DNA from 4 places in the Acidovorax sp. GW821-FHT11A03 genome. Region 4 is predicted to be linked to each of the others. Evidence: predicted binding sites of a transcription regulator. Region 4 holds the regulator's gene; each other region holds the start of a gene.
The links. The regulator sigma-54, encoded in region 4, starts transcription at its own class of promoters, with help from an activator protein. The targets are predictions, from matches to a motif close to TGGCANGNAANCTGCTTT.
Positions count from the first base shown of each region.

Region 1: a site for sigma-54 is predicted at 884-901, ahead of AC1RVY_RS11285 (pilin). Genes of this name have one in related genera too.
Region 2: a site for sigma-54 is predicted at 847-864, ahead of glnA (type I glutamate--ammonia ligase). Genes of this name have one in related genera too.
Region 3: a site for sigma-54 is predicted at 1,232-1,249, ahead of AC1RVY_RS16345 (circularly permuted type 2 ATP-grasp protein). Genes of this name have one in related genera too.

Region 1 covers NZ_JBXASG010000004.1:176,397-178,598, forward strand. Annotated here, with positions in the region: gene AC1RVY_RS11280 (3',5'-cyclic-nucleotide phosphodiesterase) at 1-760, shown strand, start outside; gene AC1RVY_RS11285 (pilin) at 968-1,453, shown strand; gene AC1RVY_RS11290 (O-antigen ligase family protein) at 1,514-2,202, shown strand, end outside.
Region 2 covers NZ_JBXASG010000007.1:408,557-410,758, reverse strand. Annotated here, with positions in the region: gene AC1RVY_RS19730 (competence/damage-inducible protein A) at 1-740, shown strand, start outside; gene glnA (type I glutamate--ammonia ligase) at 914-2,202, shown strand, end outside.
Region 3 covers NZ_JBXASG010000006.1:126,767-128,968, reverse strand. Annotated here, with positions in the region: gene AC1RVY_RS16350 (DNA internalization-related competence protein ComEC/Rec2) at 1-1,155, shown strand, start outside; gene AC1RVY_RS16345 (circularly permuted type 2 ATP-grasp protein) at 1,272-2,202, shown strand, end outside.
Region 4 covers NZ_JBXASG010000008.1:32,063-34,264, forward strand. Annotated here, with positions in the region: gene AC1RVY_RS19875 (RNA polymerase factor sigma-54) at 147-1,736, shown strand; gene AC1RVY_RS19880 (acyl-CoA thioesterase) at 1,828-2,202, shown strand, end outside.

The DNA of each region.
Region 1 (2,202 bases), on a different contig from region 4:
CATCGCCAAGGGCTGCCGCACGACCTCATTTTTGATAGGCGACAACATCCTGATTGATGCGGGAACTGGAGTGGGCGACCTAACGCTCGAAGAGATGCGCCAAATTGACCATGTGTTCTTGACGCACTCACACCTGGATCACATTGCGGCGCTGCCGCTGATGCTGGATGCAGTGTCGTCGATACGCAATGCGCCCGTGACGGTGCACGCGCTCGCAGAAACGATCGCGGCGCTGCAAAACCATGTATTCAATAAAGTCATCTGGCCGGACTTCAGTGCCATTCCAACGCCTGATCGACCATTTCTTCGGTATGCATCCCTGTCTGTGGGTCAGCAGGCCATCCTTGACGATCGTCTCATCGAAGTGCTGCCAGCGGTCCACACGGTGCCTGCGGTCGGATACGCGGTCCTAGGCGACACCGGCTGGTGGGCTTTTAGCGGTGATAGCGAAAGAAACCCCGCGTTCTGGCAATGGATCAACCGCATGCCTGTCTGCCAGTTGGTAGTGGAAACTGCTTTCAGCAACAGAGAGCGCATGCTCGCAGAGAGAAGCCTTCACCTCTCGCCGATCACCTTGGCGCAAGAACTTGCACAACTGCGCACGGACCGGGTTTTTCCCATCTACATCACGCACACCAAGCCATCAGAAACTGCTGTCATCATGGAGGAGATCAAGCAACTTAGCACCGCGCCTTTGCTAAATTGCGGTTCGCCGCATGATCTGCGGTGGCTCGAAGCGGGACAGGTTTTTGATTTGTAACAGACCGCTTGCAGTGACAGGGATGGTCAGACAAAAATGTCGCCAAAAATGACAATTTTCAGCTCCCAAGTGCTGCAACGCTTCTACCGGTACTATTTGCAACGCTCAGCGTGAAGTTCAATCTGGCACACAATGTGCTGCAAGCTTGCTAACCTGGCGAATTGTTCGACAGGTACTCAGTTGCAAATTGACTCCCAGGAGGTTCCTATGACGCGTACCCTGCAAAAAGGTTTTACCCTTATCGAACTGATGATCGTCGTCGCGATCATTGGTATTCTGGCTGCCGTGGCTCTGCCTGCCTATCAGGACTATACGATCCGCGCCAAGATGTCCGAACCCACGCTGGCCTTGTCCGGCTGTCGTACCAGCGTTCAGGAGTTGATCGAAGGGACCACTGCCGCCACCCTTCCCGCAGCAGACGCTGAAACTTGGGGCTGCCCTATCGGTGCCAGCGCTGAAACCAAGTTTGTTGATGAGTTGCATGTGTCTAACGCGGGGATCGTGACTGCTAAGGTCCAAAATATCTCGGCCGTTGTGGATACCAAGATCGTGTCATTGGCCCCCATGAAGGATGACACAACCGTGTTCGCCAATACCGACGTTCGCGTCAAGGTATACCGCTGGCGCTGTGGCGCCACCGCTGATGGCACTACTGTAAGTGTGAAGTATCTTCCATCTTCTTGCCGCGGGTAATTTGCCCCGTGCTCAAAAAACGGCGGTTGTACCGCCGTTTTTTTATTGTGTTTTGCATTGATGCAGCGCTTTCTTGTTGCCCTCGCTTGTGTTTGTGCTTTTGCTGCATGGCATGCGAGCGATTTGTACCCGCCCTGGTCCAAGTTTCAATCTGAAGCTTGGGCCGGTATGGCTCTTGTTTTTCTTTCGCTATCCCAACAATGGGCAACTACGAGCGCCCCGTTCACTCGGAAGTTTGATGCCCTGAGCCTCTGCCTTCTTGCCCTCCCTTTACTCGCAGGCCTGCGCGTCATTACGAGCACTACTGTGTATTTGGGAGATGCTGCGCTGCTCACCCTGTACGCGGTAGGCGCGCTACTCGCAATGCACCTGGGACACCGGATTACGGTAGCGCAGAGCGGCGTCAGACTGCTTCATGGGCTGAGTCTTTTCCTGGTAGCTTCTGCGCTCTGCAGTGTTGCAGAGGCGCTGTACCAATGGCTAATACTCGACGGCCTGGGCCATTGGGTGCTTCAAATACCTATCAGTGCCCGTCCCTCTGGAAACTTTGCGCAAGCTAACCGGATGGCAATGCATACGGCAACCGGCGTCGCGGCGCTAATTTGGCTTTATCGCAAAAAGGCAGTTCGAATTCCTGGCCTGACGGTGGGTGCTATCTTCTTATGCATGGGCATAGCTCTCACCCAATCGCGTGCGGGACTATTGTCCGTCGTGGCCATTTTTTTAGTGGCGGCAAGTTTGCAGTGGCG
Region 2 (2,202 bases), on a different contig from region 4:
TCGAACTGCTCTCGGCTCGCGGCCTGTCGCTGTCGTATGCGGACTACGTCGGGGACAGCCCGGACCGCATCACCGCGACACTGCGGCGGGCCTTTGCCTCGGGCGATGTGGTGTTCTCCTGCGGAGGCATCGGTGCCACGCCCGATGACCACACCCGCCAATGCGCGGCAAGCGCCCTGGGCCGTGAGCTGGCTCTGCATGCCGAGGCCGAGGCGTTGATCCGCGAACGCATGCAGGACGTTGCGCGGGAGCAAGGTGTGCCATACGAAGCCGAGCGGCCGGACAATGTGCACCGGCTCAACATGGGCGTCTTTCCCGCAGGCGCCCGCATCATCCCCAATCCCTACAACAAGATTCCCGGCTTCAGCTGCGAGGGCGTTGGCGGCGGTGCCGTCCATTTCGTGCCCGGATTCCCGGTCATGGCCTGGCCCATGATCGAATGGGTGCTCGACCACCACTATGCAGACCTGTTCAACCGTGCTCCCCAGGTCGAGCAGTCGGTGGTGGTCTATGGCGCCATGGAGGCAGCATTGACACCTCTCATGGAGCGCATAGAAAAATCGCACCCCGAGATCCGGGTGTTCAGCTTACCCAGCGTGGATCATCCACAATACGGGCGGCACATCGAACTGGGCGTCAAAGGTCCTGCTCCCTTGGTCCCGGCCGCCTGGCAGGATCTCAAGACGGGATTGCACAGTTTTGGTGCGGAGTGTGGCCCTGAATTGGTGCGCAATTTGTGATGCTTGGTGTTGATCGTTGTTGTGCACCTTATTGGTGCAATCTCGCAAATGTCCTATCGGCCTGCAGTCCGTAGTGCTCCTTCATAGTGCGGCGGCTGCACCCAGCTGGCACGCAAACTGCTTTTATTTCCACAAATTCTTTTTTCAACAAGCGCTTTACCCAGGAGAACCTGATGGCCAAGACCGTTGCAGACGTGATGAAGATGGTGAAGGAGAACGAAGTCAAGTTCGTTGACTTCCGTTTTACCGATACCCGGGGCAAGGAACAGCACGTGACCGTGCCGGTGTCCCACTTCGATGAAGACAAGTTCACGTCCGGCCACGCATTCGACGGTTCGTCCGTGGCTGGCTGGAAGGGCATTGAAGCCTCGGACATGCAGCTCATGCCCGACCCCAGCACCGCCAACATCGACCCCTTCTTCGAAGAAACCACGCTGTTCCTGCAGTGCGACGTGATCGAACCCGGTGACGGCAAGGCCTACGACCGCGACCCACGCTCCATCGCCAAGCGCGCTGAAGCCTACTTGAAGGCCTCCGGCCTGGGCGACACGGCCTTCTTCGGCCCCGAGCCAGAATTCTTCATCTTCGACGGCGTGCGCTGGTCCAACGAACCCGGCAAGGTCATGTTCGAGATCGAAGAGTACGAAGCCCCCTGGAACTCGGGCGCCAAGCTCGAAGGTGGCAACCGCGGCCACCGTCCCACCGTCAAGGGCGGCTACTTCCCCGTGCCTCCTGTCGACAGCACGCAGGACATGCGCGCCGAAATGTCCTTGATCCTCGAATCCCTGGGCATCCCGGTCGAAGTGTTCCACCACGAAGTGGCGGGCGCTGGCCAGAACGAAATCGGCACGCGTTTCAGCACGCTGGTCGAGCGCGCTGACTGGACCCAGGTCCTGAAGTACGTGGTCTGGAACGTGGCCAACGCCTACGGCAAGACGGCTACCTTCATGCCCAAGCCCTACGCTGGCGACAACGGCTCCGGCATGCACGTGCACCAGTCCATCTGGAAGGACGGCAAGAACCTGTTCGCGGGCGACGGCTACGCCGGCCTGTCGGACTTCGCGCTGTACTACATCGGCGGCATCATCAAGCACGCACGCGCCCTGAACGCCATCACCAACCCCGGCACGAACTCGTACAAGCGCCTGGTGCCCGGCTTCGAAGCCCCTGTGAAGCTGGCCTACTCGGCCCGCAACCGCTCGGCCTCGATCCGCATTCCTTACGTCGCCAACCCCAAGGGCCGCCGCATCGAAGCGCGCTTCCCCGATCCATCGGCCAACCCTTACCTGGCCTTCTCGGCCCTGATGATGGCCGGCCTGGACGGCGTGGAAAACAAGATCCATCCGGGCGAAGCCGCCACGAAGGACCTGTACCATCTGCCACCCGAAGAAGACAAGCTGGTGCCCACCGTCTGCCACAGCCTGGACCAGGCCCTGGAGTATCTGGACAAGGACCGTGGTTT
Region 3 (2,202 bases), on a different contig from region 4:
CTGCTGTTCGGCCAGGTGTCCGTGGTGGGCTTTGCCGCCAATCTGGTGGCGATTCCCTGGGTCACCCTGGTGGTCACTCCGCTGGCACTGGGCGGGGTGCTGTGGCCGCCGCTCTGGAGCCTGGCCGCCTTCGGCCTGCAGCCGCTGGCGGTACTGCTGCAATGGCTGGCGCAGTGGCCCTGGGCCGTGCTCCACATGCCCGCGGCGCCGCTGTGGGCCGGCGTGCTGGCCGTGGCCGGGGGGGCGCTTCTGGCCGCGAGGTTGCCCTGGCGTCTGCGGTGGCTGGCCCTTCCGCTGCTGTGGCCCGCGCTGTGCTGGCAGCCCGCGCGGCCGGCGGCGGGACAGTTCGAATTGCTGGCGGCGGACATCGGCCAGGGCAATGCGGTGCTGGTGCGCACCGCGACCCACACCCTGCTGTACGACGCAGGGCCGCGTTTCAGCCGCGAAAGCGACGCGGGCCACCGCGTGCTGGTGCCGCTGCTGCGGGCGCTGGGCGAGCGCGTGGACGTGCTCATGCTCAGCCACCGCGATGCCGACCACACAGGCGGCGCGGCGGCGGTGCTGGCCCAGCAGCCGGGGGCCGAACTCACTGGTTCGATCGAGGCTGAGCACATGCTGCAGGCACTGCGCCCCGTCAGGCCCTGCGTGGCGGGCCAGCGGTGGACATGGGATGGCGTGTCTTTCGAGGTGCTGCACCCGGGGGCGCAAGACGCCGCCGCGCCCACCGCCCGGCCCAACGCGCTCAGTTGCGTGCTGCGCATCGCGGCCGCCGCAGAAAAAGGGGAAAGGGGCTCCGTCGCGCTGCTGGCCGGTGACATCGAGGCCGCCCAGGAGCAGGCCCTGCTGGCGCGGGGCGCCGCGGTGCAGGCCGACGTGCTGCTCGTGCCCCACCACGGGAGCAAGACCTCGTCCTCGCCGGCGTTTCTGGAGGCCGTGGCACCGCGCACTGCTTTGGTGCAGGCGGGCTACCGCAACCGCTTTGGCCACCCTGCGGCCGAGGTGCTGCAGCGCTACCGGGAGCGGGGGATCCGCGTGGTGGAGTCGTCCCGCTGCGGGGCTGCCGCGTGGTCGTCGGCGCAACCCGCGCGGGTGGCGTGTGAACGCGACGTCGGCGCGCGGTACTGGCAGCATCGCATGGCACCGTGGCCGGAGTGATCTGCGGGCGCGGCGGGTCCGCCGGTCTGCCGATGCACGGGGCCCCGGAAAGATTTTGAGCTGGTTCGGGGAGTGCGGGCGTACAACTTGCTATCCTGACAGCAGGAGGCCAGTTCATGCAGAAATTTGACGAGATGTACGCCATGCTGCCTTTCGATGGCAGCGATGTGCGGGAGCACTACAAGCGCTATGCGCAGTGGTTGAACAAACAGCCCCCTGACGTGATGCAGGCCCGCCGGGCCGAGGCCGAGATGATCTTCCGGCGCGTGGGCATCACCTTTGCCGTCTACGGCGCCAAGGATGAGGGCGGGGCGGGCAACGAGCGGCTGATCCCGTTCGACCTGATTCCCCGCATCATCCCGGCCCACGAGTGGAGCAGCATGCAGCAGGGGCTGGTGCAGCGGGTCACGGCCCTCAACCGCTTCATCCACGACGTGTACCACGGCCAGGACATCATCCGCGCCGGCATCGTGCCCGCCGATCTCATCCTCAACAATGCCCAGTACCGGCCGGAGATGGCCGGCGTGCAGGTGCCCAAGAACATCTACGCGCACATCGCCGGCATCGATATCGTGCGCGCCCCCAATGCACAGGGCGAGGGCGAGTACTACGTGCTGGAGGACAACCTGCGCGTGCCCAGCGGCGTGAGCTACATGCTCGAGAACCGCAAGATGATGATGCGGCTCTTCCCCGAGCTGTTCAGCCTGCACAAGGTGGCGCCGGTGGCGCATTACCCCGACATGCTGCTGGAGACCCTGCGCGCCAGCGCGCCCGCCACGGCCGACGAGCCCACGGTGGTGGTCCTGACACCCGGCATGCACAACAGCGCGTACTTCGAGCATGCCTTCCTGGCCCAGCAGATGGGCGTGGAGCTGGTCGAAGGGCAGGACCTCGTGGTCAAGGACAAGTTCGTCTACATGCGCACCACGCGCGGCCTGCAGCGGGTGGACGTGATCTACCGCCGCGTGGACGACGACTTCCTCGACCCGCAGGTGTTCCGCCGCAACTCCACGCTGGGCTGCCACGGCCTCATGGAGGCGTACCGCG
Region 4 (2,202 bases):
TGTACTGCGCTGCCCCCCGAGGGGGCCTTCGCGCCTTGGGGCGGCCCGGCGGCGCGGTACGGTACCCCCACGCTCCCCGCTGCGCGTGGTTCGCTGCCCCCCGAGGGGGCCTTCGCGCCTTGGGGCGGCCCGGCGGCGCTCAATCAATGAAACCTGGACTCTCGCTGCGTGTCTCGCAGCATCTTGCATTGACCCCCCAGCTTCAGCAGTCCATCCGGCTGCTGCAGTTGTCCACGCTGGAACTCTCGCAGGAAGTCGAGCAGATGCTCGACGAAAACCCGTTCCTCGAACGCAACGCCGACGAGGCGCCGCGCGAGGAGTTTGGCCTGGAAGCCGCCGATACGCCGGCCCAGGCCGACGACTACAGCGCGGATGATGCTATTTTTTCAGGAGCTACCAGCGCAAGCAGTACCAGCGCTGAGGCTCAAAATGATGCTGAAACACCGAGCGCGGGCGCCGACGAGCCCGACTGGAGCGGCGACGGCACGGTGGAGATGGCGCCCAACGACGCCGAGTGGGGCGGCGACGCCCCCGCCCGCAACCGCAACGACGCCGAAGGCGACGAGGCCGACGCCACCGAGCTGGCCCGCACGCACGAATCGCTGACCGCCTTTTTGCACCGACAGGCGCTGGCGCTGCGCCTGTCCGAGATCGACCGCGCCGCGCTGCGCTTCCTGATCGAATCGCTCAACGACGACGGCTACCTGGAGGATCCGCTCGAAGAGCTGGCCATCAGCCTGGCCGGGCCCGACGACCTGGAGCAGATCGAGGAGCTGGTGCACCGCTTCACCGTGGCACAGCGGCTGCTGCAGAGCCTGGAGCCCGTGGGCGTGGGCGCGCGCGGCCTGGCCGAGTGCCTGACGCTGCAGCTCAAGGCGCTGGCCGCCGACGAGGACAGCGACATCGACCCCGACACCGTGCAGACCGCGCTGCGCGTGTGCCAGCAGCCGCTGGAGATGCTGGCGCGGCGCGACGTGCGCCGCCTCACGCAGGCCTGCGGCGACAGCGAGGAGCGCACCCGCGCCGCCATGGCGCTGATCGCCCGGCTGGAGCCGCGCCCGGGGCGCCGCTTCGCCGACGTGGAGCGCAACATCATCATCCCCGACGTGATCGTGCGCAAGGCCGGGCGCGCCAATGGCCGCGACGGGCAGCACAACTTCATCGTGCAGCTCAACCCCGACGTGATGCCGCGCCTGCGCGTGCACGACATCTATGCCGGCGCCCTGCGCGGCCACAAGGGCGGCGAGGGCCACCAGGGCATGCAGCAGCGCCTGCAGGAGGCGCGCTGGTTCATCAAGAACATCCAGCAGCGCTTCGACACCATCCTGCGCGTCTCGCGCGCCATCGTGGAGCGGCAGAAGAACTTCTTCACCCACGGCGAACTCGCGATGCGCCCGCTGGTGCTGCGCGACATCGCCGACGAGCTGGGCCTGCACGAGTCCACCATCAGCCGCGTGACCACGGCCAAGTACATGGCCACGCCCATCGGCACCTACGAGCTCAAGTACTTCTTCGGCTCGGGCCTGGGCACCGAGACCGGCGGCAATGCGTCGAGCACCGCCGTGCGTGCCCTCATCAAGCAATTCGTGGCCGCCGAGAGCCCGACCAAGCCGCTGTCCGACAGCCAGATCGCCGAGATGCTCAAGGAGCAGGGCATCGAGTGCGCGCGCCGCACCGTCGCCAAGTACCGCGAGGCGCTCAAGATCGCGCCGGCGAATCTGCGCAAGGCGCTGTAGGCGCCGTGCGGGCGTGTGCGCGGCGCATGCGCCTGGTGGCCCGTTTTTCCGCTCCGTTGCCGTCTTTCCCCCTTACTTCGCCACCCCGTCCATGGCCCGCATCGTCTTCGACCTTCCCGCGCACTTCGGTTTCGCCACCGAAATGCAGATCTACATCAGCCACGTCAACCAGGGCGGGCACCTGGACAACGCGCAGCTGCTGAGCCTCGTGTCCGAGGCCCGGGTGCGGTTTTTCCAGTCACTCGGCTACCCCGAGGCCGACGTGGGCGGGCTGTCCATCGTGGTCGGAGACATCGTGGCGCAGTACAAGTCCGAGGGGTTCCACGGCGAGACCATGCGCGTGGAGATGGCGCCTGCGGACTTCAACCGCTATGGGTTCGACCTTGTCTTTTGCATGACCGAGAAGACCTCGGGCCGAGAGGTGGCGCGCGGCAAGATCGGCATCGTTTTCATCGGCAAGGCCGAC